DNA from 3 places in the Streptomyces sp. NPDC044064 genome. Region 3 is predicted to be linked to each of the others. Evidence: riboswitches for the same ligand, from Rfam matches in the RefSeq annotation. Region 3 holds a riboswitch; each other region holds the start of a gene.

Region 1 (9,800 bases), on a different contig from region 3:
CAGTGCCCGGGCGATCGACTGCCCGGTGCCGGTGGCCAGTCCGATGCCCGCGCCCTCGTGGCCGCAGGCGTGGTACAGGCCGGGCAGCCGGGCGTCGGGGCCGATCGCCGGGAGGTGGTCGGGCAGGTAGGGCCGGAATCCCGCGTACGTCCGCAGGGCGCACACCCGCTCCAGGAAGGGGAACAGTCCGATCGCACCGGCCGCCAGCGCCCGTACCGCCGGAAGGGACAACGAGCGGTCGAATCCCACCCGTTCACGGGTGGCGCCGATCAGGACCGGACCGGCGGCCGTGCCCTCGACGACCGGCGAGGTCCTGAGCGCGGCCGAGTCGCTCGCCACGTCCGCCACGTAGTCCGCTGCGTACACCTTGTGCCGGACCATGCGCGGCAGCGGCTCGGTGACCAGGACGAAGCCGCGGCGGGGGAGAACCGGCAGGTGCACGCCCGCCAGTGCGGCGAGATCGCCGCCCCAGGTCCCGGCCGCGTTCACCACCGCCGGGGCGTGGATGTCGCCCTGGTCGGTACGGACGCCGAGCACCGACCCGCCCGCCGCGCGCAGCACCCCGGTCACGGTCCACCCGGTGAGCAGGCGGGCGCCGGAGGCGCGGATCAGGTGGGCGGCGGCCAGCGCGGGCATGACCTGTGCGTCCTGCGGATAGTGGACGCCACCCGCCATGCCGGGCGCCAAGTGAGGTTCAAGAGCGTGGAGTCCGGCCGGGTCCACGGGCTCGGCCGTGACACCGGCGGCGCGCTGGCCCGCGGCGAAGTCCGCCAGCGCACCGAGTGCCCCGGGCGTCGAGGCGACCACCACACCGCCCTTGGGCTCGTACTCGACCGACGCCCCCAGTTCCCCGGCCAGCTCGGCCCACAAGCGGGCCGACAGCAGGGCGAGTTCCAGCTCGGGGCCCGGCTCCTTGTCTGAGACCAGCAGGTTGCCCTCGCCGGCACCGGTGGTGCCGCCGGCCACCGGGCCGCGGTCCACCACCGTCACGTCGAGGCCGGTCCGCGCGGCGTACAGCGCACAGGCCGCGCCCACCATTCCGGCTCCGACGACCACGACATCGCAGGTCAGTCGCTTCGCCACATCAGTACTATGTCACATGTTGCACTCCCTGAGGAGTCCCCCGCACCGCCCTCGTCACCCGCCCGGAGTCCCAGGCGTGGACGCCCCCTTGACGTCGTACGACGGCGGATCGACACTCCAGGGGAGGGAATCCTAGTGAACAGGTAGGGAAACATGGTGCGCCTCCGGACGGTGGTCGGCCGAGCGGGCCGTACGCCGTTGTACGCACCACTTCTCACCTCCCGCCTGCACATCGACCTGCTGCGCGTCTGCAGCGCCATCAGTCCTCGGGGCTGAGTCTGCGGGGTTGAGCCTGCGGGGTTGAGCCTGCGGGGCCGAGGCAGGCCGTCATGGCTCAGCGGGCCCGCCGACCGACCGCACCGAACCGGGCCCGCCGACCGCACCGCACCGGGCCCGCGACCGCCCCTCCGCACCCACCGACCGACGACGCTTCCGCCGCGCGTACGTCCGCGCGCCCGCCCCAGGGGAGACGCATGTCCATCACTCCGCTCGCCGCCGTCCCGACCGCGCACCGCGCCGCCCCCGCCTTCCGGGGCCGGATCGGCCGGGACGCGCGCAGCGGCCACTACGCCGTGCCCCACCGCTACCGGCTCCATCTGTCCACCGCCTGTCCCGACGGACTTCGCCTCGCCATCGGGCACAGCCTCCTCGGCCTCGACGGCAGCTGTCCGGTGGCCTTCCTGCCCGCCGTCCCCGACCGTCCCGGCGGCGGCCACTCCGCCCTGCGCCCGCTGTACGAGGCGAGCGCCCACCACTACACCGGACCGGCGCTCGCGCCGGTGCTCAGCGACGACTGGTCCGGGCGCATCGTCAGCACCCACAGCGCCGACATCCTGCGCGACCTGGACCGCTTCCCCCGCAACGGGCGCCCCAGCCTGTACCCGTGCGGCACGGAGAGCCAGATCGAAGCCGTCGAACGGCTCTGCGCCGAGGGGATCGAGGAGGCCGCGCAGCGCGCCGGACGGGCCGACGCCGATCCCGCAGAGCGGGCGGCCGCGCTCGATCTGCTGCTGGACACGCTGGGCCGGATCGAGCGGTACCTGGAGGGCGAGGAGTACCTCGTCGATGGCCGACTCACCGCAGCGGACGTCGAGTTGTGGGTGACGCTGGTGCAGCTGGACACCGTGCACCGCTGCCACCTCGACGCCTCCGCCGTGCACCGCATCGCAGACCACCAGGCGCTCTGGGGTCACGCCCGCCGCCTGGCCGCCCACCCCGCCTTCGGTGCCCACCTGGACCTCGACGGGATCGCCCGCCGCCACCACGGGCACTGCCGGGGGCTGGAAGCCGCCGGAGCCGCCGTCCAGATCCTGGACTGGAGGGGTCACGCCGCGGACGCCTCGGGCACTTCCAGCAGGTGAGAGCAGGTCGGGCGGGTCCATTACTCGGACAGCCGTTGACATGCGAACGGCCAACTGCCTTTACTTGCCGCACAGAACGGTCATGAGCGTCAGCGCCAAGCCCTGGCTGGCTGACCGGCAACCCTCGCATCGCGGTGGGGTGCCCCAGGTGACGACCGGACCGGACGACGACTTCGGTAAGCGCGAGGGCCCCGCGGGGCCGGAACAGTGACAGGTGACGCCATGTACGCAGCTCTCCGGACGGCCGCGGGCCGTGCCCAGAGCTGCGTACCGCCGTACGCCGGGCTCCTCGTCGCCGATCGCGCCGTCGATCTCCTCCGCGTCAACAGCGCACTGTGTACCGCGTCGGGCAGCCGTGCCCGCTGTCGGGGCTGACCTCACTTCCCAGCCCCGCCCTTCCCGGCTCAGCGCTTCCCAGCCCCCGCGTTCCTGACGCACACCCCGGTGCGGTGTGCCGTCGTCCGCCCAGCCCCCGGTTCCCGTGCGTTCCCGTGTGCCACCTCGTGCCGTAGCGCCGTCGTAGCCCATTCCTGGCCCGCCGTGATCCCGGGGTGTCCGACTCCCGCCGGAGCCCGCCATGAGTGAACCCCCAGGCGCCGCCGTGTCCCTCGCCGGGGCCCGACCAGCCGACACACCATCAAAGAGTCTGACAGCACAACGAGTTCAGCCGCTGCGTCGGCCCGGCCGGTGGATCGTCACCGCCGTCGTCCTCGTGTTCGTCGCGCAGATCGTGCACGGACTGGCCACGAACCCCTTCTACCAGTGGGACCGCTTCCGCTACTGGTTCCTGCGCCCCGTCATCCTCGACGGTCTGGGCATCACCCTCGAAGTCGCCGCGCTCAGCGCCGTGTTCGGCCTGCTCGGGGGCGTCCTGCTGGCCCTCGGCCGGCTCTCCGGCAGCCCGGTGCTGCGGGCGGTGAGCTGGACCTACACCTGGCTGTTCCGCTCGGTACCGCTGATCGTCGTCCTGATCTTCCTCTACAACTTCAGTGCGCTGTACAAGACGTTGAGCCTCGGCATCCCCTTCGGGCCGGCCTTCTTCACCTTCGACGAGTCCAGGCTGGCCACCGACCTGACGGTCGCCGTCGTCGGCCTGAGCCTCAATGAGGCGGCCTACGCGGCCGAGGTCGTACGCGGCGGCATCCTCTCGGTGGACCAGGGCCAGCACGAGGCGGCGGCCGCGCTCGGACTGCCGAGGGGCTACCAGTTCACCCGCATCGTCTTCCCCCAGGCCCTGAGGTCCATCACCCCGAACTACGTCAACCAGCTCATCGGCCTGATCAAGAGCACGTCCCTGGTGTTCTACGTCTCCCTGCTCGACCTGTTCGGCTCGGTGCAGACCATGGGCAGCACCTACCCGGGCGACATCGTGCCGCTGCTGCTCGTCGCCACCGTCTGGTATCTGCTCCTGACCAGCGTCGTGTCCGTCGTCCAGTTCTACGTCGAGCGGTACTTCGCCCGCGGCGCCACCCGCGGCCTGCCGCCGACCCCGCTGCAGAAGGCGCGCACCGGCCTCGCCGACCTGAGGGCCCGGCTGCGCCGGGAGGCCGCCGTATGACCACCACCCGGACCCCGCAGCCGGCCCCGGCCGCGCTGGAGATCCACGACGTCCACAAGTGGTACGGCGCCCACCGCGTCCTCGACGGCATCGACCTGACCGTGCGCCCCGGCGAGGTCACCGTCGTCCTCGGCCCCTCCGGCTCCGGCAAGTCCACGCTGCTGAGGGTCGTCAACCATCTGGAGAAGCCCGAGATCGGGCACGTCAGCGTCGGTGGCGAGCTGATCGGCGTCAGGCGCGGCAGCGGGGGCCGGCTGAGGGAGCTGAGTGAGCGCGCGATCCTGGCCCAGCGCAGCCGTATCGGCTTCGTCTTCCAGAACTTCAACCTCTTCCCGCATCTGACCGTCCTCGACAACGTCGCGGCCGCCCCCGTCGCCACCGGAAGACTGACCAGGCCCGAGGCGCAGGAGCTGGCGCGCGAACTGCTCACCCGGGTCGGCCTCGGCGACCGGACCGGCGCCTACCCGCGGCAGCTGTCCGGCGGCCAGCAGCAGCGCGTCGCCATCGCCCGCGCCCTCGCCCTGCGGCCCGGCATCATCCTCTTCGACGAGCCGACCTCGGCGCTCGACCCCGAACTCGTCGGCGAGGTCCTCTCCGTGATCAAGGACCTGGCGAGCAGCGGCACCACCCTCGTCATCGTCACCCACGAGATCGGCTTCGCCCGCGAGGTCGCCGACCGGATCGTCTTCATCGACGGCGGAAGGATCGTCGAACAGGGCCCGCCGGCCGAGGTGCTGGACCGCCCACGGCACGAGCGGACCCGGGACTTCCTGAGCAAGGTCCTCTGACCTCCCTCCCCTCCCGCTTCACCCCTGTTGCACCCTCACCACCGAACGACAAGGACAGCCATGCCCACCCAGTTCTCCCGACGCAGCCTGACACGCGGCCTCACCGCGGCGACCGCTCTCGCCGCCCTCGCCGGTGGACTCGCCGCCTGCGGGGGCGACAGCGAGGCCGCCACGACGACCGACCCGGCCGGCACGGTGACCGTGGGCCGGGTGTCCAACGGCGCGGCCAGGCAGACCGAGCTGAAGGTCTCAGAGGTGAAGTCCATCAGCGCCGAACTGCCCGCCTCCGTCCGGAAGAGCGGGACCCTGAAGATCGTCGTGGGGGCTCTGCCCGACGGCTTCCCGCCACTGGCCTACGTCGGCAGCGACCAGAAGACGCTCACCGGCGCCGAGCCCGACTTCGGCCGTCTGGTCGCCGCCGTCCTCGGACTGAAGCCCCAACTGTCCAACGCCACCTGGGAGAACATGTTCGTCGGCATCGACAGCGGCAAGGCCGACGTCGGCTTCGCCAACATCACCGACACCGAGGAACGCAAGAAGAAGTACGACTTCGCCTCCTACCGCAAGGACAACGTGGGCTTCGAGGTGCTGAAGAAGAGCACCTGGAACTTCGACGGCGACTACGAGAACCTCGCCGGGAAGACGGTCGCCGTCGACAACGGCACCAACCAGGAGAAGATCCTCCTGGAGTTCCAGGCGAAGCTGAAGAAGGAGGGCAAGAACCTCACGGTCAAGCACTACGCCGGCAAGAACGCCACGTACCTGGCGCTGACCGGCGGCAAGATCGACGCCTACTTCTCCGCCAACCCCGGTGTCGCCTACCACGTCACCCAGACCGCCAAGTCGCCCGACCCGACCCGCAGCGCGGGCACCTACTCCGGTGCCGGGGCCGGTCTGCAGGGGCTGATCGCCGCGACCACGAAGAAGGACAGCGGGCTGGCCCGGCCGCTCGCCGACGCCATCGACCATCTGATCAGGAGCGGGCAGTACGGCAAGTGGCTGGCCGCGTACAACCTCTCGAACGAGGCCGTGGACAAGGCGGAGGTCAACCCGCCGGGACTGCCGCTGGACAACTCCTGACCGGTCGCCGGGAACATCCGGGGTCACCCGGGTGTTCCGGCTCATGACGAGATCCGCCAGGCGGACGCCGACCAGGCCCGCCGTGCCGGACGGACGGAGGTGTGGGCCGTGTCCCGGGTACTCCCGCTGCGCGTCCCGCAGCCGTACCGCTCCGTCCGCCTGCACTCCCGGCCGCACATAGACCTCCAGCGCGTGGCCGGCGCACTCTGTCGCCCCTGACTTCTCCCCGGCCGCAGCGGTCCACTCGGACCCACGCCCGGGTTTCACCCTGCCGCGCTCGCCCGCCGCCGACGTCCCGCTGCCGCGAGCCGGTGTTCTCGTACGCAGATCCGGTACGGACATCCAGGAAGGCACCCACGTGTCCTCAACTCCCTCCCCTTCCCTGCATCTCGCCGTCGCCCTGGACGGCACGGGCTGGCATCCGGCCTCCTGGCGCGAGCCGGTGGCCCGGCCCCGGGACCTGTTCACCGCCGGTTACTGGGCCGACCTGGTCACCGAGGCCGAGCGCGGCCTGCTCGACTTCGTGACCATCGAGGACGGCCTCGGCCCGCAGTCCTCCGGCCTTCTGGAACCGGACGAGCGCACCGACCAGGTCCGCGGCCGGCTGGACGCCGTGCTGATCGCCTCCCGGGTCGCCCCGCTGACCCGGCACATAGGCGTGGTGCCGACGGTGGTGGCCACGCACACGGAGCCGTTCCACATCTCCAAGGCGATCGCCACCCTCGACCATGTGAGCGGCGGCCGCGCCGGACTGCGTGTGCAGATCACCGCCCGGCCGAACGAGGCCGCCCACTTCGGCCGCCGCACCATCCCCCTGATCGACGCCTACGACAGCTCGTCCGCCCAGGAGCTGGTCACCGAGCTGTTCGACGAGGCCGGCGACCACGTGGAGGTGGTACGCCGGCTCTGGGACAGCTGGGAGGACGACGCGGAGATCCGGGACGCGGCCACGGGCCGCTTCATCGACCGGGACAAGCTGCACTACATCGACTTCGAGGGCCGCCACTTCAGCGTCAAGGGCCCCTCCATCACGCCCCGCCCGCCCCAGGGACAGCCGGTCGTCACCGCCCTGGCCCACGACACCATTCCGTACCGGCTCGTCGCCCGCCAGGCCGACATCGGCTACGTCACCCCGCACGACTCCGACCAGGCCCGCGCGATCGTCGCCGAGATACGCGCCGAGCAGGCCGCGGCAGGCCGCGCCGAGCAGACCCTGCACGTCTTCGGCGACCTCGTCGTCCTCCTCGACGACGACCCGGCCGCGGCCACGGCCCGCCGCGAGCGCCTCGACGCGCTCGCGGGGGAGCCGTACACCAGCGACACCCGGATCTTCGCCGGCACCCCCGCCCAACTCGCCGACCTGCTGGCGGAACTGGGGGAGAGCGGCCTGACCGGATTCCGGCTGCGGCCCGCCGTACTCGGCCACGACCTGCCCCGGATCACCCGGTCACTCGTGCCCGAACTGCAGCGCCGAGGCCTGTTCCGGCACGCCTACGAGGCCGGCACCCTGCGCGGCCTGCTCGGGCTCGCCCGCCCCGCCAACCGCTACGCCGTCGCCTGAGCCGGAGGAACGCACCGCCATGAGCAAGCCGCTGAAGCAGATCCACCTGGCCGCCCACTTCCCCGGCGTCAACAACACCACCGTGTGGAGCGACCCGGCCGCCGGCAGCCACATCGAGTTCAGTTCCTTCGCCCACTTCGCCCGCACCGCCGAACGCGCCAAGTTCGACTTCCTGTTCCTCGCCGAGGGACTCAGGCTGCGCGAACAGGGCGGCGAGATCTACGACCTGGACGTCGTCGGCCGCCCCGACACCTTCACCGTGCTGGCCGCGCTGGCCGCCGTCACCGACCGGCTCGGCCTCACCGGCACCATCAACTCCACCTTCAACGAGCCCTACGAGGTGGCCCGCCAGTTCGCCAGCCTCGACCACCTGTCCGGCGGCCGCTCCGCCTGGAACGTCGTCACCTCCTGGGACGCCTTCACCGGGGAGAACTTCCGCCGTGGCGGCTTCCTCCCGCAGGAGGAGCGCTACTCCCGTGCCCAGGAGTTCCTCGCCACCGCCAACGAACTCCTCGACTCCTGGCGCGGCGACGAGATCCTCGCCGACCAGGCCACCGGTACCTTCCTCAGTGACGCCAAGGCCGGTGCCTTCGTGCACCAGGGACAGCACTTCGACATCCACGGCCGCTTCAACGTTCCCCGCTCCCCGCAGGGCCGTCCGGTGATCTTCCAGGCCGGCGAGTCCGACGAGGGGCGCGAGTTCGCCGCCTCGAGCGCGGACGCGATCTTCAGCCGGTACGCCACCCTCAAGGAGGGCCAGGCCTTCTACACGGACGTCAAGGGGCGTCTCGCCAAGTACGGCCGCAGGCCCGACCAGCTGCTCATCCTGCCCGCCGCCACCTTCGTCCTCGGCGACACCGACGAGGAGGCCGCGGAACTCGCCCGCGAGGTGCGCCGGCAGCAGGTCAGCGGGGCGACCGCCATCAAGCACCTGGAGTTCGTCTGGAACCGTGACCTCTCGGGTTACGACCCGGAAGGCCCGCTGCCCGACGTCGACCCGCTGGTCGGCGAGGAGCACATCTCCCGCGGGCGCGCCCAGGTGCGGATGTACCGCGACCCGATCGCCATCGCCCGTGAGTGGCGGGAGCTGGCCGCAGCCAACGGCTGGTCCATCCGCGACCTGGTCATCAACACCGGCAACCGGCAGACCTTCGTCGGCGCCCCGGCCACCGTCGCCCGGACGATCAACGACTTCGTGCAGGCCGATGCCTCCGACGGCTTCATCCTCGTCCCGCACATCACCCCCGGCGGCCTCGACGCCTTCGCCGACAAGGTCGTACCGCTGCTCCAGGAACAGGGTGTCTTCCGCACCGAGTACGAGGGCACCACCCTGCGCGACCACCTCGGCCTCGCCCACCCCGACGCCGGCTCCCCGGCCGGGCGGGTGGCCTCGTGAGACCGGTCAGGAGCAGAACCCGATCACCCCGAATCCGGGCCGGGACTCCGCGTGCCGCATCCAGCCCAGGCACTGCATGACGGCGTCGACGACCTCGGGTTCGAGCGGGGGAGCGTGGCCGGCCGCCTTGGTGGCCTCGAACTGCTCCAGCGCCCGGGCTATCTGCCCGGGCGTCCACTCGCCGCATCCCGGAACGTACGCGTACGGCAGCGGATCGGGCAGATCGGAGTAGCTGAAGGACGCCACGGACACGGCGGTCACACGCAGCGCGGCGAGGCCCTCGTCCACCACCGACAGCCAGTCGCCCCGGAACGGCATGAAGGAGTCGTTGGGCAGGAAGGACCCGGTCAGCTCGCAGAGCCGCCGGTACGCGTAGCCGTACTGGAAGGCGTGCTCCTTGTCCTCGCTGAACGGCCCGCCGTGCACGACGGCCCGCAACGCCTCGTACGCGGTGGGGGCGCCCCGCTCGATCTGGTACCGGAAGTAGTCGTCGTCGCGGGCGAGTTCGTCGCCGAAGCTGTCGCGGACGACCTGGAGGAGCTGGTCGTCACCCGAACCGACCAGGGCCCGCGTCGCGGCGACGTCCAGCAGATACACGCTCAGTCCTGAACTCATACCGCGAACCTATCGGCCACCACTGACATCACGGTTCCGGCGCAGCCGCAGACGCCGTCCGCCCAAGGGGGCGAACGGCGTATCAGCGTGGTCGAGGGACGTCTCCCTCCCCCGAAGGCGACGTCCCTCGACCCGCTCCCCCGGTGCCGGACTGTGGCCTGGACTGACAGACTGCCGCCCCCGGGCGCCGAACGCCTGAGTCGGGGGCTACTCAAGTCGCCCTGTATCAAACCTGAGTAGTCGCGCTCCAGTTAGCGTGACGACTTACGAGCAGGGCGCGAAGACGCTCGAACTGCCCTGGCCCTTCACCGGCCGCGAGGACGAACTGGAGCTGGTGCGCAGGTCGCTGGCGGCCGGA
Region 2 (9,800 bases), on a different contig from region 3:
CCCTGACCCGCTACCGCTCCAGTCCGCCCAGCTGATCCAGGAACCACTGGGCGGGCGGCAGCGCCGTGGCGGCCACGGCGAGCCTCTTCGAGCGTTCCGCCCGCTCACCCGCCGGCAGGCTCAGCGCCTCGTGCAACGCGTTCGCCGTGCCCCCGATGTCGTACGGGTTCACCACGATCGCGTCCTCGCCCAGCTCCTCGTACGCCCCCGCCTCCCGCGACAGCACCAGCGCGCACCCCTCCTCGGAGACCACCGGCACCTCCTTGGCGACCAGGTTCATGCCGTCCCGGATCGGGTTCACCAGCGCCACGTCCGCGAGCCGGTACGCGGCCAGGGAGCGGGCGAAGTCGTCCTTGACGTGCAGCACGACCGGCGTCCAGCCCTCGGTCCCGTACACGGAGTTGATCGTCTCCGCCACCCGCTGCACCTCGGCCGTGTACTCCCGGTAGACGGCGAGGTCCTGCCGGGACGGGTAGGCGAAGGCGAGGTGGACCACCCGTTCGCGCCACTCGGGGTGGTCCTCCAGGAGCTGCCGGTACGCCAGCAGGCCGCGCACGATGTTCTTGGACAGCTCGGTGCGGTCCACCCGGACGATCGTCCGGCGCCCCTCGCCGATCTCCTCCCGCAGCGCGGCCATCCGCTCGTCCACGTCCGTCCGGTGCGCCCGCTCGCGCAGGAAGTCCGCGTCCGCGCCGAGCCCGTGCACACCGATCCGGGTCCCGGACGGGATGCCGGGGCCCAGCACCGCGTGACAGCAGTCGGTGAACGCGTCCGCCCACCGCTGGGTCAGGAACGCGGCCCGGTCCGCGCCCAGGATGCCGGTCAGCAGCTCGGCCGCGATGTCGTCGGGCAGCAGACGGAAGTAGTCCGGCGGGGCCCACGGGGTGTGCGAGAAGTGGCCGATGCGCAGGTCGGGGCGGAGCCGGCGGAGCATCCGGGGGGCGAGGGCCAGGTGGTAGTCCTGGATGAGCACCGCGGCGCCGTCCGCCGCCTCCTCGGCCAGCGCCTCGGCGAAGGCGCGGTTGTACGCCTCGTACGACGCCCACTGCCGCCGGAACTCCGCGTCGAAGACCGGCTCCAGCGGCGTCTGGTACAGCATGTGGTGGACGAACCACAGCACCGAGTTGGCGATGCCGTTGTACGCGTCGGAGAACACGGTCGCGTCGATGTCGAGCATCCGCACCCGCTGCCCGCCGGTCTCCTCGGCCGGCAGCAGCCCGCCGCCCGCGCGCCGTACCGCCTCGCGGTCGCCGTCGCCCAGCGCGGCGCACACCCATACCGCGTTGGTGTCCGGCCCGATGGCCGACAGACCCGAGACCAGCCCGCCGCCGCCCCGTCTGGCACGCAGCGAGCCGTTCTCGAGGACCTCGTACGAAACCGGGCCGCGATTGGACGCGACCAGCACCTCAGCACCGTGGGTGGAAGCCATACGCCTCAACCTAGCCCGGCCCGGAAACGCTCAAACGTACGGTCTGCCCCGGAAGGGGGCTGTATACAGCCGTTCTCGTGCGCCCTTCACGCCACCCGGCGCGCCGCGTACTCCGCGATCTCCGCCATCGGCGGCCGCTCCTCGGTGTCCACCGAGTAGGTGCGTGGCTCGAACCCGTCCTCGCCCCGCTCGAACTGGGTGAGGGACGGCCGTACGAGGTGTCCGCGGGCGAGCCTGAGCTGTGCCGTGCGGTAGATCGCCGCGGCCATCCGGCCCAGCGCCTGTCCGTCCTGGTGGCGGTGCTTGCGCACACCGACGTCGACCTGGGCGAGGGCGTCCAGGCCGACCAGGTGCACGGCGTCGACCAGCATGCCCAGCTCGACGCCGTAGCCGACGGGGAAGGGGAGCTGTTCGAGCAGCGAGCGGCGGGCCGCGTACTCGCCGCCGAGCGGCTGCACGAAACCGGCCAGCTGCGGCCAGTGCATGTTCAGCAGCGGACGGGCCATGAGTTCGGTGACCCGGCCGCCCTGTCCGGTCGCGCCGCCGAGCGGGCGGTCGTACATCGCCTTGACCAGGTCGACGCCGGGTTCGGTGAGCAGCGGGCCGACGATGCCGGAGACGAAGTCGGAGGAGAACTCCTTCAGGTCGGCGTCGATGAAGCAGATGACGTCCCCGCCGGTCACCAGCAGCGAGCGCCACAGCACCTCGCCCTTGCCGGGGACGGCCGGGATGCGCGGGAGGATCTCGTCGCGGTGGACGACCCGGGCGCCCGCCGAGGCGGCCACCTCGGAGGTGCGGTCGGTGGACCCGGAGTCGACGACGACGATCTCGTCGACGAGCGGGACCTGCTGCATGAGGTCGTGACGGATGATCGCGACGATGTCGCCGACCGTCTCCTCCTCGTTCAGCGCGGGCAGGACGACGGAGACGGACTGACCGGTGCGCTGCTTGGCGGCGAGTATCCGGTGGAGCGGACGATCGGTCACGGACCAGGAGCGGGTGGCCAGCCAGCGCTCGACTTCTTCCAGCACGGTCTGCGGCTCCTCACTGTCGTGATCACATGGCGTGACCGTGTGATCCATCTCGCGGTTCGGACGACTATCTCAACTGTCCTGGCCTTCGGTTACAGTCTTGAACAACGCCGGTGACCATCGCATGTCAGGGTCAACGAGCGTTGACAACCACATACAGCTCATCCAGAGGGGCAGAGGGAAACGGCCCGATGAAGCCCCGGCAACCCTCCAGTCGGTTCTCGTTCTCCAGCGAGGCTCCCGGCTAGGGAAGGTGCCAAATCCGTCTCACGGCGAGATGCGTCGTGAGGAAGATGAGGAGAAAGGGCCTCGCCTCCATGGCTGTGCAGACAGTTGCAAGCACCAGCAATCCCACCGTAGACCTCGGCCCCGCCACAGCTCTGAGCTGTCGCGAGTGCGGTCACCGGGTGCCCCTCGGGCCGGTGTTCGCCTGCGAGGAGTGCTTCGGTCCGCTGGAGATCGCCTACGACTTCGCCGCCTACGACACCGAAGAGCTGCGCAAGCGTATCGAGTCCGGCCCCGCGAACATCTGGCGTTACGCGCCGCTGCTGCCCGTCCCCGCCGACGTGGCCGACAAGCCCAACATCAACCCGGGCTGGACCAAGCTCGTCAAGGCCGACAACCTGGCCCGCGAGCTGGGTGTCACCGGCGGGCTGTACGTGAAGGACGACTCCGGCAACCCGACGCACTCCTTCAAGGACCGGGTGGTGGCCCAGGCCCTGGAGGCGGCGCGCGCCTTCGGCTTCACCACGCTCTCCTGCTCCTCGACCGGCAACCTCGCCGGTGCCGTCGGCGCCGCCGCCGCCCGCGCCGGCTTCCGCTCCTGCGTGTTCATCCCGCACGACCTGGAGCAGGGCAAGGTCGTGATGGCCGCGGTCTACGGCGGCGAGCTGGTCGGCATCGAGGGCAACTACGACGATGTGAACCGGTTCTGTTCCGAGCTGATCGGTGACCCGGCCGGCGAGGGCTGGGGCTTCGTCAACGTCAACCTGCGGCCGTACTACGCGGAGGGCTCGAAGACCCTGGCGTACGAGATCTGCGAGCAGCTCGGCTGGCGGCTCCCGGACCAGATCGTGGTCCCGATCGCCTCCGGCTCCCAGCTCACGAAGATCGACAAGGGTCTGCAGGAGCTGATCAAGCTCGGGCTCGTCGAGGACCGGCCGTACAAGATCTTCGGTGCGCAGGCCGAGGGCTGCTCGCCGGTGTCCACCGCCTTCAAGGCCGGTCACGACGTGGTCCGCCCGCAGAAGCCGAACACCATCGCCAAGTCGCTGGCGATCGGCAACCCGGCCGACGGCCCGTACGTCCTGGACATCGCCCGCCGTACCGGTGGCGCGGTGGAGGACGTGACGGACGAGCAGGTCGTGGACGCGATCAAGCTGCTGGCCCGGACCGAGGGCATCTTCGCGGAGACCGCCGGCGGCGTGACGGTCGGCGTGACGAAGAAGCTGATCGAGGACGGTGTGCTGGACCCGGCCCTGACGACGGTCGTCCTCAACACCGGTGACGGTCTCAAGACGCTGGACGCGGTGGCGGGTACGGGGCTCACCGCGACGATCCGTCCCACCCTCGAGTCGTTCCGCGACGCGGGGCTCGTCTAGGGACCTCGTCCTACCCCGTCCTTTCGTTCCGCCTGACCGGAGGTTTCATCGTGAGCGTCACCGTCCGCATCCCCACCATCCTGCGCACCTACACGGGCGGCCGGGCCGAGGTCGCCGCCGAGGGCGGGACCCTCGCCGAGGTGATCCAGGACCTGGAGAAGAACCACACGGGCATCGCGGCCCGGGTTCTCGACGACCAGGGCAAGCTGCGCCGCTTCGTCAACGTGTACGTCAACGACGACGACGTCCGCTTCGAGCAGGGGCTGGAGACGGCGACCCCGGACGGTGCCGGTGTCTCCATCATTCCCGCCGTCGCCGGCGGCTGATCAAAAGTGGACCATTACCTTCGGTAACCGCGGTTACTGAATGTTCATCGAATGGCCTCCTCCGTGAGAGAAGCGGAGGGGGCCATTCTGTGTGATTGAGCGCGGTAAGGTTGGGGAACGCGTGCCGGATCTGCGGGTCGCAAGCCCCGGAATCATGCCTTACGCCCGGTGAGAAGCAGCCAAAGTACACGCGGAGTATGCGCCTTTTGCGCCTTTTATATAGCCCGACTTGCCCTGAATTCGGGCGAATTCTCGGCAGATTCCGGATCGCGCTCGTCCAGAATTCTCGTCCGATTGACCTGTTGCAGAGGGCAGTTGGACAGATACATTCAGCCGCGGTCGACGCGTTCCGGCGCACGCCCCCGACCAATGGGGGGTGAGGTCTGACCCGGGTCCGCGAAGTGTGGATCTGTGCAAGGGCCAGTAATAGGGGAGTTAGGCATGGCTCAGGGCACCGTCAAGTGGTTCAACGCGGAGAAGGGGTACGGCTTCATCGCGGTCGACGGTGGTGCGGATGTTTTCGTCCACTACAGCGCGATCCAGATGGACGGTTACCGCACCCTGGAAGAGGGGCAGCGGGTCGACTTCGAGATCTCGCAGGGTCAGAAGGGCCCGCAGGCGGACATGGTCCGGCTGGCGACCAGCTGAGGCACGCGTCGACTGACAGCGACGTTCTTCTGTTCATCTTCGAAGGGTCCGTACCTCCTGGGGTACGGGCCCTTCGTCGTGCCCGGGGTCCCTGTTCGCGCGCGGCTGAGCGCCCCCTCCGGCATGCCCGAGGCGCTTGCACTCGGGGGGGTCGAGTGCTAATCATTGGCGTTAGCACTCTGAAGGTGAGAGTGACAAGAAGGACCGGGTCGGTGAGGCCCGCAGGCCAGGTGGGGCAAGGAACCACAGGTCGGCGAGCCGTCCGTCGCGGGCGCGGGCGCGGTCCGAAGGAATCACCCCCAGTCCTGGAGGGACCACTTCACATGGCCAAGATCATCGCGTTCGACGAGGAGGCGCGGCGCGGCCTCGAGCGCGGCATGAACCAGCTCGCGGACGCCGTGAAGGTGACGCTCGGCCCCAAGGGCCGCAACGTCGTCCTCGAGAAGAAGTGGGGCGCCCCCACGATCACCAACGATGGTGTCTCCATCGCCAAGGAGATCGAGCTCGAGGACCCGTACGAGAAGATCGGCGCCGAGCTGGTCAAGGAAGTCGCCAAGAAGACGGACGACGTCGCCGGTGACGGTACGACCACCGCGACCGTGCTCGCCCAGGCCCTGGTCAAGGAAGGCCTGCGCAACGTCGCCGCCGGTGCCAACCCGATGGCTCTGAAGCGCGGTATCGAGAAGGCCGTCGAGGCCGTCTCCGCCGCCCTGCTGGAGCAGGCGAAGGACGTCGAGACCAAGGAGCAGATCGCCTCCACCGCGTCCATCTCCGCCGCCGACACCCAGATCGGCGAGCTGATCGCCGAGGCCATGGACAAGGTCGGCAAGGAAGGCGTCATCACCGTCGAGGAGAGCAACACCTTCGGTCTGGAGCTCGAGCTCACCGAGGGCATGCGCTTCGACAAGGGTTACATCTCCGCCTACTTCGCGACCGACATGGAGCGCATGGAGGCGTCGCTCGAGGACCCGTACATCCTCATCGCGAACTCCAAGATCGGCTCCGTCAAGGACCTGCTCCCGCTCCTCGAGAAGGTCATGCAGTCGGGCAAGCCGCTGCTGATCATCGCCGAGGACGTCGAGGGCGAGGCCCTGTCGACCCTGGTCGTCAACAAGATCCGTGGCACCTTCAAGTCCGTCGCCGTAAAGGCTCCGGGCTTCGGTGACCGCCGCAAGGCCATGCTCGGCGACATCGCCATCCTCACGGGCGGCGAGGTCATCTCCGAGGAGGTCGGCCTCAAGCTGGAGAACGCGACCCTGGACCTCCTGGGCCGCGCCCGCAAGGTCGTCATCACCAAGGACGAGACCACCATCGTCGACGGTGCCGGCTCCTCGGAGCAGGTCGGCGGCCGGGTCAACCAGATCCGCGCCGAGATCGAGAACAGCGACTCGGACTACGACCGCGAGAAGCTGCAGGAGCGCCTGGCGAAGCTCGCCGGCGGTGTCGCGGTCATCAAGGCCGGTGCCGCCACCGAGGTGGAGCTCAAGGAGCGCAAGCACCGCATCGAGGACGCCGTCCGCAACGCGAAGGCCGCGGTCGAGGAGGGCATCGTCGCCGGTGGTGGCGTGGCCCTGCTGCAGACCTCCGGTGTCTTCGAGAAGCTGGAGCTCGAGGGCGACGAGGCCACCGGTGCCGCCGCTGTGAAGCTGGCCCTGGAGGCCCCGCTGAAGCAGATCGCCGTCAACGCCGGCCTCGAGGGCGGTGTCGTGGTGGAGAAGGTGCGCAACCTGACCCCGGGCCACGGCCTGAACGCCGCGACCGGCGAGTACGTCGACCTGGTCGCCGAGGGCATCATCGACCCGGCGAAGGTGACCCGCTCTGCCCTGCAGAACGCCGCCTCCATCGCCGCGCTGTTCCTCACCACCGAGGCCGTCATCGCCGACAAGCCGGAGAAGGCCGCTGCGGCCGCTCCGGGCGGCATGCCGGGCGGTGACATGGACTTCTGATCGACCTGACGGTTGATCGCCTGTCCTTCGGACCGAGGGCGGTGCTTCCAGCTTCTGGCTGGGGGTGCCGCCCTCGGGCGTTTCAGTAGGCGTACTTCTTCAGCGGTTCGGTGTCGAGGGTGATGCTCACGGGCGGCGGAAGCTCGACGACTGCTCCCCAGGGGTAGGAGGGGGACTGACGGTAGTGGCCGTCTTTGGGCTCGCTGTACACGACTACGGTGCAGTTGTCGCGGTCGACGAGGAGGTAGACCGGGATACCGGCCTCCGCGTAGCCGATGGGCTTGTCGATGCGGTCGCGCTGGTTGGTGTCGTGGTCGCGGGAGGTGATCTCCAGAGCCATCAGGATGCCGTTGGCCTCGGACCATTCGCCGTCTTCGACGAAGTGATCCACGGGTGCGAGTGCCGCGTCGGTGCGGGCACGTCCCTTGCGGTACGCCTCGGCCTTGACCCCGGACTCGGGCGCGAGATCAAGGTCGGGACGGTGGAGCAGGAACTGGCGCACCAGCCACACGTAAATCGAACGGTGCTTGCCGTCCGGCATCGCCTTGACCTCTAGTTTTCCGTTGATGTACTCAAGCCGGACGGTCTCCGGTGCCCGGCGTTCCAGCTCCTCGAAGTCCTCGACGCTGAGCGGGTCCTTGGTACGGACCCGGCCGTCGACGAATTCGAGGCGCACGTGCTCAGGGGCTGCGGCGGCGAGGTCCTCGAAGTCCTCGATGGGCATCTGCGGGCGTTCGGCGGTGCTGGGGGTCATGGCGTCGCCTCCTCCCCTCCATCGTGCCCCGGGGTGGTGTCGCCGGACCGTAGGAGCGGTCATGCGGGTGTCCTTTCGCGTCGTCGTACGGACATGGCAGCCCGGATCTCGCCCACGCGGGCGTGGACTGCGGGGGCGGGCAGGGGCGTACGAGGGTGCGAGGGAGCGCGTTCGCCTCGGCAGCCGCTGCACACGCCCCCCGGCAGTGCTTCCGGGCGCCCCGGTACCCCGCACTCCGTGCACTCCAGGACCCGGCGGGGCGGGCGTGGGGCGGGTGGTTCCGGCGGGAGTTTGTCGGTCAACCGGCGGCGGAGCAGGGCCGCCGGGCTGTGCACGGGCGTCGGCAGCCCCGCGGTCAGCGCGGCCAGCAGCATCTCCTCGGTGGCCCCGCGCGCGAACCACTCCTCCACCAGCGGGGCGAGCGCCGCGCAGTCGGCGGCGGAGAGGGACAGGACCGGGGCCGTACGGCCCAGGGCGGCGAGGAGGATGTGGGCGCGGGAGCGGGTGGGGCGGGCGCGTTCGTCCGGCGGCTGCTCCGGTTCCGGTACGTTGCCGCGCGTGAACGCCGCCCACCAGGCATCGTCGCGCGCGGTACGGGACCACCACGATCGGGTGATCCAGCGCGAGCCGCCCGAGTCGGTCTCCAGCCGTTCCCGGCCTCGCCTCAAGTGCCCTGCCGCCTGAATGCGGTTGAGCGCCGTACGGAGCGCGCACTGGCCGTACGGGAGCGTCTTGGCCAGCGTTTTGACGGAGATGTCAGCGCCGTCGGGTAGGCGGTCGATGTACGCGGCGATGGCGGCTTCGCGGGGAGGTAAGTGTGCGAAGTCGTGTTTGGTGCGGGGGAGTTGGTCCGGTGCGGAGCGTTTGCCGTAACCCGGATTGGCCATCGGATGGCCGGATGCGTGCACGGGTACAGGGGCAGCACTAAGCTTGGCGTCAGCCACGGGATCCGCTTCCTGATCTCGTAGGTCAGACCCCCGCAGGTGTTGGTAGCACCTGGCGGGGGTTGTTCGTTATGCGGGCACGCTAGAGCCTCGTGACTGTCCGTCGCAAGTCGGTCGCGCCAAGTCAACTCGCAGGGTGGGAGGGTGGGTTGAACCCGCCTCCCATTCCATGCAAAGAGGGCTCGGAGCTTGGCGCTTGAGCCTCGGCTAGGCCCGCTTCAGGTCTTCGACGAACGCCGACCACGCCTCGGCCCGGAACGCGAGCTTCGGGCCCAGGGGGGTCTTGGAGTCGCGGATGGGGATGAGGGCGGGGTGGTCGACCGCAACTTCGAGGCAGTTGCCGCCGCCACCACCGCTGTAGCTCGACTTGATCCATTCAGCCGTGCTCAGGTCGTAGTCAGCGATGTTCCTCATGGGCGTAATCCTCCGCCAACGCCTCGACCAGGGCCAGGGACTTCTCTTGTGAGAGAGCGGAGGCCACAAGGAGGTCGAATACGAACCTGAGTTGGGCGACAGCGGCCGGGTCGTCCTCCAGCCGCCCGCTGCGTACTCCCTCAAGGTAGACCAGTGGAGGGGCGCCCTCGAAGTCCATCAGCTTGAGGGCACCCTCCATAGCCGTGTGCGCACCCGCGCTGAGCGGCAACACCTGCACGATGACTCGGCTCCGACGGGCCAGGCCGGTGATATGGCGCAGGGCCTCCGCCATCACTGCCCGGCCGCCGGTCTCCCGGCGCAAGGCCGCCTCGTCAAGCACTGCCCACAACAGCGGCTTTGTTGGGTGGTCGAGGAGGCGGGCCCGCGCCATTCGTCCCTCCACCCACTCATCGATGGTCTCCTCCGGCGTCGTCGGGTCGTACGCGCGGTTCACGGCCCGTGCGTACTCGGCCGTCTGGAGCAGCCCGGGGATGAGAAGTGGCGCATACTCTCTGATCGCCGACGCCTGAGCCTCCGACTCCGCCACCTCCGCGAAGTGCTGCGGGTACTTCGTCTTGGCCGCCGCATGGCAGTTCCTGCTGAAGAAGCCCCCTGTCTCCAGGACTTCGTCCAGCAGCTCCGCGTACTCCGGCTGCATCCGCCGAGTCCCCGCCTCCAGCTGCCCGATGAACGACCCGCTCACGAAC
Region 3 (9,800 bases):
AGGTAGCTCGATAAGAGCTAGCATGAGTCCCACGCCCGCCGCAAGGAGGATTTCTCGTGCTTGAGCTGTCGATCCTGGGTTTCCTCGCCGAGGAACCCCTGCACGGCTACGAGCTGAAGGAGCGCATCAAGGCGCTGAGCGGGCACGTCCGGCCGGTCAGCGACGGCGCCCTCTACCCGGCCATCAACCGGCTGGTCGCCGCGGGCAAGCTCGACCAGCGCACCGAGGAGGGCACGAGCGCCGCCCCGCGCCGGGTGCTGTCCCTGACCGGGAAGGGCCGCGCGGACCTGCTGGAGCGGCTGCGCGCCCCCAAGCAGGCCGAGATCACCGACCAGGTCCGCTTCAACACCGTCCTCGCCTTCCTGCGGCACCTGGACGACCCGGCGGAGCAGGCCGCGGTGCTGCGCCGCCGCCTGGACTTCCTGGAGACGCCGGCGAGCTTCTTCTACCGGGACGGGGAGCCGGTGCGCGCGGAGGAGGCGGACGACCTGTTCCGGCAGGGCATGCTGCGGGTCGCCCGGGCCACCGGCAAGGCCGAGCGGGAGTGGCTGCGCGAGGCGGTCGAGGTGCTCGGTCAGCGCAGCTGAGCGCGCACGTACCGGCGCCACTCGGCGGTGAACGCCTCGGGCGTGGTCCCGAGCACCTTCTTCAGCGCCGCCTCGACCGCGCCCGCCCGCGTCCGGTGGGTGCCGACGGCCCGGTAGAAGGCGCCGAGCCGGTCCGCGCCCCAGTGGCCGGCGATCATCCGGCAGGCGAGCCAGCCGCTCTCGTAGGACTGCGCGAGGCGGGCGGGGTCGGTGCTGAAGCCGAAGTCCTTGTCGGCAGGGAGACTCACGGGCACCTTGCCGTCCTGGACCGCGCGGGCCAGCTCCGGTGCGGCCTCGGCGGGCGTGCGGCCGGTGCCGAGGTAGCCGATCCAGTCGGCGTACCCCTCGGAGAGCCACAGCGGGGTGGCGGCGTCGGTGTGCGCACGGGTGGCCACATGGGTGGTCTCGTGGGTGAGCACGACCTGCTTGCCGACGCTGCCCAGCATCACGTACGCCTCCGGGTTGACGACCACCCGGTCCGCGGGCGCCCTGCCCGCCCCGCCCACCTCGCCGGTGGTGACGGCGGCGATGCCCCGGTAGTCGGCGGCGGGCGAGCCGAGCAGCCCCGCCATGCCCTCCAGCGTGCGCGGGACGAGCACGACGACCCGGCGGGTCCAGTCGGTGCCCCACGCGCGGGAGACGGCCGGGACCGCGCGGTCGGCGAGCCTGGCGTAGGCGCGCAGGTCGCCGGCGCTCCGACCGGCCCCGAGCACCAGGCTGTGCGCGCCCTTCACGGCGGTCACCGTGCCCTGGTCCCACAGCTGCTGCCCGGCCTTGCGCGCCGGCTTGTCGGCGGTCACGTACCACTTGCCGTCGGCGGTGCGGCTGAGCGCGAGGGTGCGGCGGACGCTGACCGGGGCGTGGTCGTAGCCGGAGATCCGGTAGCGCAGCTCGGCGTCGGCGGTGGCACCCGGGCCGTCACCGTGCACGGCGGTCACCCGGTAGGCCCAGGAGGCCAGCGGGAGCGCGCGCAGGCGGACGAACCCGGTCCGGGTGCCCGTCGTGCCGTACGCCGCCTCGTCGTGCCCGAGCAGGGCCGTGGAGCGCCGGTCGAGCACCTGCTGCACCTCGGCCGCGGCCGGATCGGCCGCGGTCCGCCCGCCGCATCCGGCGAGGGGCGCCGCGAGCAGCAGACAGAGTCCCGCCGCAGCGGCACGCCACACCCTTCCACGACCGGCCATTTCCCGATCGTACGGTGCGCGCGGGAGGTCAGGGCCGGGTGACCGAGGAGACCGGCATCATGCCGACCGGGTCGTAGCGCACCGGCGCGCCCGGGTAGGGGGCGTGGATGACCTGGCCGTTGCCGACGTACATCGCCACATGGCTGGCGTCGGAGCGGTAGACGACCAGATCGCCGGGGCGCGCCTGGGAGAGCGGGATCTGCCGGCCGGCGTACCGCTGCTCCTGGGAGGTGCGCGGCAGGTGGATGCCGGCGTGCCCGTACGACCACTGCATCAGGCCCGAGCAGTCGAAGCCGGAGGGGCCGGTGGCGCCCCACACGTAAGGGCGGCCGAGGGCGGAGCGGGCGGCGGCGACGGCGGCGGCCGCGCGGGCGTCGGGGGCGACGGCGCCGGACAGGTCGGGCAGGTCGACGCGGTCGGAGCCGTCGGAGCGGGAGGCCCGGTCGTAGGCGGCGCGTTCCGCGGCGGGCAGGGAGTTGAGCAGCTGCCGGGCCCTGGCGAGCTTCTTCTCCACGGTCCGCTTGTGCGTGTCGACCGCCCTGCGGCTCTGCTCCAGCGCGGCGAGCTTCCCGGCGGCCTCGGCGCGCTCCTGGGCCAGCTCGCGCATCGCCGCGCTCAACTCGCGCAGCCGTTCCGCCTGCTGGGCGCCGATGCGGTCGAGGGTGGCCGCCTTGTCCAGGTAGTCGTCGGGGTCGTCGGAGAAGAGCAGCGCGACGGCCGGGTCGATGCCGCCGGCGCGGTACTGGGCGCCGGCCAGCGAACCGAGCCGCTCGCGCATGGTGTTGATGCGCTGCTGCTGCCGGGCGATGTGGTCCTGCGCGTCCCGGACCTCCCGGCGCAGCACGTCGGCCCGCTCGTCGGCCCTGTCGTAGGCCTGGGTCGCCCTCTCGGCCTCCTCGTAGAGGCGGTCCACCTCGGCACGGGTGTCCCCGTGCGGCGCCGCTTGGGCGGGTAGGCCGCCGAGCGCGGCGGACGCGGCCGACAACACGCACAGGGCGACGCCGGCGCCCCGGTTGAACCCGGACAGTGCAAGGCGGCGATGGGACCCCACGGCAGTCCTTCTGCTGGCGGACAGAGACAGCTTCCCCGGCGCCGGGGACGGGGAGGCCCCTGCGCCGGGGAATCGCGGCAGACAGTAGCCGTGCGGAAGGACCGCGCCGAACGCCGTCGGGCGGCGCGCAAACGCGACGTCCCGCCCCTGACGCAGGTCATGGGCGGGACGTGGAGTCAGTCTCGGTTCACCGGATTCGCCCGTTCGGGCGCCACCGAGTCAGCGTCGCGAAGTTGTCAGACCCGGACGCCGAACTGGAACGGCATGTTGCCGATGGCCTCGTAGCGGACCACGGCGCCGGTGTGCGGGGCGTGCAGCACCTGGCCGTTGCCGGCGTAGAGGCCGACGTGGTGCAGGTCGCCGTAGAAGAACACCAGGTCGCCGACCTTGAGGTCGCTCTGGCTGGAGATCCGGGTGCCGATGTTCGCCTGGGCCTCGGAGGTGCGCGGGATGGAGACACCGGCCTGCGCGTAGGCCCAGGAGGTCAGGCCCGAGCAGTCGAACGAGGACGGGCCGGAAGCGCCGTAGACGTACGGCGTGCCGATCTTGCTCTGGGCGGCGGAGAACGCGGCCGAGGCGCGGCCGGAGGCCGGCGGGGCGTCGCCGAGGTCCACCCGCTCGGTGGAGGAGCGGTTGGCACGCGCCTGCTCTGCGGCGAGCGCGGCCTTCTCCTTGGCGGTCAGGGTGTTGAGCAGCTTCTGCGCCTCGGCGAGCTTGCCCTGGACTTCCTTCTTCTTGTTGCCCAGCTCGGTGCGGGTGGCGGCGAGGTCCTTGAGCTTCTCGGTGGCCTCGGCGCGCTCCTGGGCGAGTTCGCGCTGTTTGTCCTGAATCTTCTTCAGCGCCTCGACCTGCTGGCTGCTCAACTGGTCGAGCGTGGAGGCCTTGTCGAGGAAGTCGTCCGGGTTGGAGGACAGGAAGAGCTGGACCGAGGAATCTATGCCACCGGAGCGGTACTGGGCGGTCGCCAGCGAACCCAGGCTGTCGCGGAGCTTGTTGAGCTCCTGCTGGCCGCGGGCCACGTTGTCCTGGATGGTGGAGATTTCCTTCTGCAGCTTCTGCTGCTTCTCCTTGGCCCCGTTGTACTTCTCGGTGGCCTGTTCAGCCTGCTCGTAGAGCGTGTCGACCTTTGCCTTGACCTCGTCCTTGCCGAGCTTCTCGCTCGGCGCGGCATTGGCGGCGTTCGCGCTGAGCGCGACGGCAGCGGCGGCTGCGGTGGTCAGCACGGTGACACGCGTGCGACTCGGCTGCTTGGGTCGACGATGGGACGCCACGGAGGACGAACTCCTTCTTGTGAGTGATCACCCGTTCGGAGGTTCGAGCCCAGACCCTAGTGACCCAGTTGTGATCAGTTCAAATCCTCGCGGCAAAAAAACCTGTGACGCAATGCATTCTTTGCACATAACTCACTTGCAGTGAGGCGCGATTGACCCTACGTGGCGTGAGAGTCGGGCCAATTCGGGCATTGCGTATGTGCGTTGGACCTTCAGGACAGTCGCTTCAGAAGTACCGCAGAGGCGACGGGCCGGGCACCGGCTCTGGCGACCCCGTCGGCGACCTCCCGGTCGGTCGAGGCGACGATGACCGGACGGCCCGGCGGCTCCGCGCGCACCAGCTGGCGGATCAGCTCGTCGGCCGTGACCCCCGGCTTGGAGAACAGCACCCGCACCCCGCGCGGCGGCGCGAGCAGCACCGGCGCGGCCAGTTCGGCGCCGTCGAAGACACAGGTCACCTCGGCGCCGGTCTGCGCGGCGAGCGCCGAGAGCTGCCCCAGGAGCCGCAGCCGCTGCTTCTCCAGCGGCATCTGCGGATAGCCGGTCTTGGTGACGTTGTAGCCGTCGACGACCAGATGCGCCTGCGGCAGCGCGAGCAGCTGGTCCAGGATCGCCGGATCGTTCTCGGACAGGGCGCGGGCCGCGATGTCCTTCGGGGTCATACGCCCCGGTTCGACCGCGTCCACGGTCTCGGCCGGGCGCACGGAGACCGGGGGCAGGGCGAGTTCGCGCCGCAGCCCCTGGGTGGCGTCCAGCAGGGTGTCGAGCAGCAGGCGTACCCGCATGTCCTCGACGCTGCGCCCCTCGCGGGCCGCCCGGCGGGTGGCCTCCAGCCCGGCCTCGGCCTCGCCCAGACGGGCCTTGAGCCGGCGGGACTCGCTCTCGGCGGCCGACAGCTGCGCCTGCCCCTCGGCGCGCACGGCCTCGATCTCGCCCTGGACCTTGCGCAGCGCGGCCTCGCCGCGCTTGACGTCGCTCAGCGCGGCGCGGAGCTTGCGGTGCAGCGACTCCGCTTCCTTCTTCGCCGACTCCGCTTCGCCGCGCAGCCGTTCGGTCTCGGTCCGGGTCTGTGCCCGGGCCTCGGCCAGTTCCTCGCGCAGCCGCTCCAGCTCGGCCCGGCTCTCCTCGTCGGCCCGCTCGGCGTCCGCCCGCTGGGCCTCCTCGCCGGCCGCGGTGACCAGCTTCACCCAGCCCGCCGGACGCAGTACGTAGGCCGCGGCCGCCACGTCGAGCGGGTCCGCGGCCGGGGGCGGCGAGCCGGAGTCGAGGGCGCCGGACAGCTCCGGCTGCGCCTCTCTGAACTTCTCTCCGATCCGCTGCCGGAAGAGCGGATCGGTCTCCAGTGCGGCCGCCATCGCGTTCCCGGCGAACTTGGCCCGCCGGTTCGGTGCGAACCGGGCATACTGCCGCAATTGGGCGGGCAGTTCCGCCAGGGTCAGGCCGCCGAATCCGTCCGAGACGATCTGCACGACCCGTCGGCGCACTCCGTCGGGCAGCGGACGGTCAAGCACCTCAGCGGTGCCGTCGCCCGGCCCCCCGCCTGCGGTCTCCACCATCCGTCACACCCCAATACCTGTACGGGGCCCGCTCCGCTCAGGAGCCGGCGCCCGGCCTGTCCACGAGTTCCACCTGGTCCACCGCGTTGCACCAGCGGCAGCGCACCGAGTCGATGGTCTCACTGACCACCTCGCGCTCCTCGACCGTCGGCTCACCGGCGAGGTCGAGGTGGACGTACTCGACGACCTTCGACGAGCGGGTCACGTCGAAGCGGGTGAGGTTGCCGCAGAGGGTGCAGCGCCATCGCGTCGTGGCGGTCGGCAGGGGAACCGTCATCGTGACTTTTCGCTTCCTTCTCGGGTCGGTCCGCGTCGCTCCTCGACGCGTGTGGCTCGTAACCCTACGGCCTGGCGGGTCCTCACCGCCCGTCCGTCCGCGGCGGCGAGGCGGTCTGTCAGGTTGCGTCCCCTTACGTCATGCTCTGTAGTCATGATCAACACCTGGAGCACGACGGCCGGCCGCACACTCAGGGCGCTCCGGGACACCCCCGCGCCGATGACGTACGCCCTCATCGCCGTGTGCTCCCTGATCTTCGTCCTGGGCCCGGCCTCCGGACTCACTCCGGTGTACGGCTCCGCGGACGCGCTGCCGGCCGCGCAGCGCGCGTACTTCCGGCACTGGGGGGTGGTCCCGGCGCGGCTGTTCGACGAACCCGTCCGGGAGGCCCTGACCCCGGTCACCGCGCTGTTCGTGCACGGCAGCTGGGTGCACCTGATCGGCAACATGCTCTTCCTCTTCGTCTTCGGGATCATGACCGAGGAACGAATGGGCCGGGTGGAGTTCACCCTCTTCTACGTCTGCTGCGGTTACCTGGCCCTGCTGGGCTACGCGGCCGCCAACGCCACCTCCGAGCAGTCACTGGTGGGCGCGTCCGGGGCCATCTCGGCGGTTCTCGGCGCGTTCCTCTATCTGTTTCCCCGCGCCCGTGTCACCAGTCTGCTCCCGTTCCTGTTCTTCCTGCCGATGCGCTTCCCGGCCTGGGTGGTGCTGCCCTTCTGGGCGGCGCTGCAGTGGCTGGCGGCGGGGCGCGCCGGCGAGGGGCCGGGGGTCGCCTACCTCGCGCACCTGGTCGGCTTCGGGGTGGGGTTCGGTTACGCATGGGTGCGATACCGGCGTACCACTAAGGTTGAGTGCGCACCGGCTCCGGCACCCGAGGGAGAGAACCCGTCGTGATCACCGCGATCGTCCTGATCAAGACCAGCGTGGACCGGATCCCCGAGATCGCGGAGCAGGTCGCTTCGCTGGATTCGGTGAGCGAGGTCTTCTCCGTCACCGGTACGTACGACCTGATCGCCATGGTGCGGGTGCGCCGGCACGAGGATCTGGCCGACGTGATTCCGGGGCGGATCAGCAAGATTCCCGGGGTCGAGGCCACGGACACGCACGTAGCTTTCCGTACGTACTCGCAGCACGACCTCGAGGCGGCCTTCTCGATCGGTCTGGACAACTGATCGGCTGAAGACCGCCTCACCAGGCGTTCAGAGGCTCACACCGCCGGGACGCAGCGGCCCTCCTCCGTGCGGTACGTCCACTTCGCGCCCTCGGTCACCAGTTCCTTCACCGCCGCGACGAAGCGCTCCACGTGCTCGTCGGGGGTGCCCGCGCCGAAGCTCACGCGGATCGCGTTCAGGGACTTCTCGCCCGGCGCGGCCTCGGGGGCGCCGCACTCGCCCTGGGTCTGGGGGTCGGAGCCGAGGAGGGTGCGGACCAGGGGGTGGGCGCAGAACAGGCCGTCGCGGACGCCGATGCCGTACTCGGCGGAGAGGGCTGCGGCGAAGTGGGAGCTGTTCCAGCCGTCCACGACGAAGCTGATCACGCCGACGCGGGGGGCGTCGTCCCCGAAGAGGGAGAGGACCCGGACCTCGGGCACCTCGGCCAGGCCCGCCCGCACCTTCGCGATCAGGTGCTGCTCACGGGCGACCAGCGCGTCGAAGCCGGCCTCCGTCAGCGCCCTGCAGGCGGAGGCGATGGAGTAGGCGCCGATGACGTTCGGGGAGCCGGCCTCGTGGCGGGCGGCGCTCTCGTGCCACTCCACGGCCACTCCCCCGTCCTCGCGCCGGGTCACCTTACGGCTGGCGCCGCCGCCCGCCAGGTACGGCTCGGCCGCGACCAGCCAGTCGGCGCGGCCGGCCAGGATGCCGGAGCCGAAGGGGGCATACAGCTTGTGGCCGGAGAAGGCGACCCAGTCGACGTCGAGGTCCTGGACCGACACGGGGTGGTGCGGGGCCAGCTGGGCGGCGTCCAGGACGATCCGGGCGCCGTGCGCGTGCGCCGCGGCGGCCAGCTCGCGCACCGGCCACAGCTCGCCGGTCACGTTGGAGGCGCCGGTGACGCAGACCAGGGCCGGGCCGTGCGGCTCACGGTCGGCGAGGGCCCGCTCCAGGGTCTCGACGGCCTGCCGCGGGGTGCGCGGGGCGTCGAGGTAAGTGACGCGGGCGTCCCGCCAGGGCAGCAGGGAGGCGTGGTGCTCGGTCTCGAAGACGAAGACCTGGCAGTCGGCGGGCAGGGCGGCGGCGAGGAGGTTCAGGGAGTCCGTGGTCGAGCGGGTGAAGACCACCTGGTCGGCCGCACGGCAGTCGAGGAACTCGGCGACCGTCCTGCGGGCGTTCTCGAACAGGTCGGTGGAGAGCTGGGAGAGGTAGCCGGCCCCGCGGTGGACGCTGCCGTAGTACGGCGCGTAGGCCGCCACGTCGTCCCAGACACGCTGGAGGGCGGGGGCGCTGGCCGCGTAGTCGAGCGCCGCGTAGGTGACTTCGCCGCCGGTCACGAGCGGGACGGTGACGTCACCGCCCAGAACGGGCAGAGGGGCACAAACGGACTGGTCGGCGGCAGCGGTGAAGACGGACATGGCGAGCTCCTGTGAGAGGAATGCGGAACCACCACGTGAGCGCGTACGGCTCGAACGTGGGGAAGGTGAAAGGGGTACGCGGAGGCGGGGCTCTACGCCCTATCGCATTCGCTTGCTCACAGAAGGCTCCCTCGACGACCAGGACCCCTGGTTTGCGAGGGGTCCGCGCTTGCCGTGGACCTCGCTGCCCACGGCCTGGTCTTCACCCGGGGCACCCCGCCACGGACGGAGGGTTGCCGGACAGTCGGCCGGGGCCTCATGACTGTCACTCATGACCTGATCAGGAACGTAGCCGAGCCGATCGCCGCCGCGCAACTTCTGTCCGGATCCCGGGACACCGCCGCGACGGCGATCAGCCGACCGCTACTTGTTGCTGGCCGCCACCCACCGCTCCAACGTCCGCCTCGCCTCGCCCGAGTCGATCGACACGGCCGCCTTGGCCATGCCGGCGCGGAGCTGCTCGGCCAGGGGGCCCCCGGTCGGTTCGAGGGCCACCAGGGCGGCCGCCGAGTTCAGCAGGACCGCGTCCCGTACCGGGCCCTGCTCGCCGTCCAGCACGCGGCGGGCGACCTCCGCGTTGTACGACGCGTCGGCGCCGCGCAGGGCCTCCACGGGGACGAGGTCGATGCCGACGTCCCGCGGGTCGAAGCTCTCCTCCGCGACCTTGCCGTCCCGGACCACCCACACCCTGGAGGTGGACGTGGTCGTCAGCTCGTCCAGGCCGTCGTCGCCGCGGAAGACCAGCGCGGAGTTGCCGCGCTCGGCGAGGACCCCGGCCACGATCGGCGCCATCCGGGGGTCGGCGACACCGACCGCCTGGGCGCGCACCTTGGCCGGGTTGGTGAGCGGGCCGAGCACGTTGAAGGTCGTACGGATACCCAACTGGCCGCGCGCCGCGGCGACATGGCGCAGCGCCGGGTGGAACTTCACCGCGAAGCAGATGGTGATGCCGGCCTCGTCGGCGACCTCGGCCACCCGCTTCGGGGTCAGGTTCAGGTTGATCCCGAGCTTCTCCAGGACGTCGGAGGACCCGGAGGCGGAGGACGCGGCGCGGTTGCCGTGCTTGACGACCTTCGCTCCGGTGCCGGCGACGACGATCGACGACATCGTGGAGATGTTCACCGTCTTGGCGCCGTCACCGCCGGTGCCGACAATGTCGACGGCGGGCCCGGGTACCTCGATCACGTTGGCGTGCTCGTACATGGTCCGCACGAGTCCGGTGATCTCCTCCACCGTCTCGCCCTTGGACCGCAGGGCCACCAGGAACCCGGCGATCTGCGCGTCGGTCGCCTCGCCGCGCATGAT

What was found. A riboswitch is a leader RNA that binds a small molecule or an ion and turns the genes downstream of it on or off. The one in region 3 is predicted to bind S-adenosylmethionine.
Region 1: linked by a shared signal. The riboswitch ahead of AC07DS_RS28105 (amino acid ABC transporter permease) and the one ahead of AC07DS_RS21550 (aminotransferase class V-fold PLP-dependent enzyme) in region 3 are both predicted to bind S-adenosylmethionine.
Region 2: linked by a shared signal. The riboswitch ahead of thrC (threonine synthase) and the one ahead of AC07DS_RS21550 (aminotransferase class V-fold PLP-dependent enzyme) in region 3 are both predicted to bind S-adenosylmethionine.

The regions. Positions count from the first base shown of each region.
Region 1 is NZ_JBWKFN010000018.1:168,431-178,230, forward strand. Features, by position in the region: gene AC07DS_RS28090 (NAD(P)/FAD-dependent oxidoreductase) at 1-1,083, opposite strand, end outside; gene AC07DS_RS28095 (putative leader peptide) at 1,237-1,359, shown strand; gene AC07DS_RS28100 (glutathione S-transferase C-terminal domain-containing protein) at 1,557-2,444, shown strand; SAM riboswitch class IV at 2,523-2,633, shown strand; gene AC07DS_RS28105 (amino acid ABC transporter permease) at 3,022-4,002, shown strand; gene AC07DS_RS28110 (amino acid ABC transporter ATP-binding protein) at 3,999-4,790, shown strand; gene AC07DS_RS28115 (transporter substrate-binding domain-containing protein) at 4,851-5,870, shown strand; gene AC07DS_RS28120 (putative leader peptide) at 5,979-6,089, shown strand; gene AC07DS_RS28125 (LLM class flavin-dependent oxidoreductase) at 6,229-7,431, shown strand; gene AC07DS_RS28130 (NtaA/DmoA family FMN-dependent monooxygenase) at 7,451-8,827, shown strand; gene AC07DS_RS28135 (DUF7691 family protein) at 8,834-9,442, opposite strand; gene AC07DS_RS28140 (LuxR family transcriptional regulator AbsR2) at 9,699-9,800, shown strand, end outside.
Region 2 is NZ_JBWKFN010000021.1:5,711-15,510, reverse strand. Features, by position in the region: gene otsB (trehalose-phosphatase) at 1-6, shown strand, start outside; gene AC07DS_RS29885 (alpha,alpha-trehalose-phosphate synthase (UDP-forming)) at 11-1,429, opposite strand; gene AC07DS_RS29880 (glucosyl-3-phosphoglycerate synthase) at 1,516-2,460, opposite strand; SAM riboswitch class I at 2,619-2,760, shown strand; gene thrC (threonine synthase) at 2,778-4,061, shown strand; gene AC07DS_RS29870 (MoaD/ThiS family protein) at 4,112-4,387, shown strand; gene AC07DS_RS29865 (cold-shock protein) at 4,829-5,035, shown strand; gene groL (chaperonin GroEL) at 5,359-6,981, shown strand; gene AC07DS_RS29855 (Uma2 family endonuclease) at 7,064-7,735, opposite strand; gene AC07DS_RS29850 (hypothetical protein) at 7,795-8,622, opposite strand; gene AC07DS_RS29845 (DUF397 domain-containing protein) at 8,887-9,093, opposite strand; gene AC07DS_RS29840 (helix-turn-helix domain-containing protein) at 9,077-9,800, opposite strand, start outside.
Region 3 is NZ_JBWKFN010000012.1:270,596-280,395, forward strand. Features, by position in the region: gene AC07DS_RS21510 (PadR family transcriptional regulator) at 57-587, shown strand; gene AC07DS_RS21515 (hypothetical protein) at 575-1,768, opposite strand; gene AC07DS_RS21520 (C40 family peptidase) at 1,797-2,819, opposite strand; gene AC07DS_RS21525 (C40 family peptidase) at 3,056-4,090, opposite strand; gene AC07DS_RS21530 (NYN domain-containing protein) at 4,303-5,646, opposite strand; gene AC07DS_RS21535 (hypothetical protein) at 5,684-5,923, opposite strand; gene AC07DS_RS21540 (rhomboid family intramembrane serine protease) at 6,077-6,820, shown strand; gene AC07DS_RS21545 (Lrp/AsnC family transcriptional regulator) at 6,817-7,098, shown strand; gene AC07DS_RS21550 (aminotransferase class V-fold PLP-dependent enzyme) at 7,134-8,495, opposite strand; SAM riboswitch class IV at 8,656-8,772, opposite strand; gene trpD (anthranilate phosphoribosyltransferase) at 8,859-9,800, opposite strand, start outside.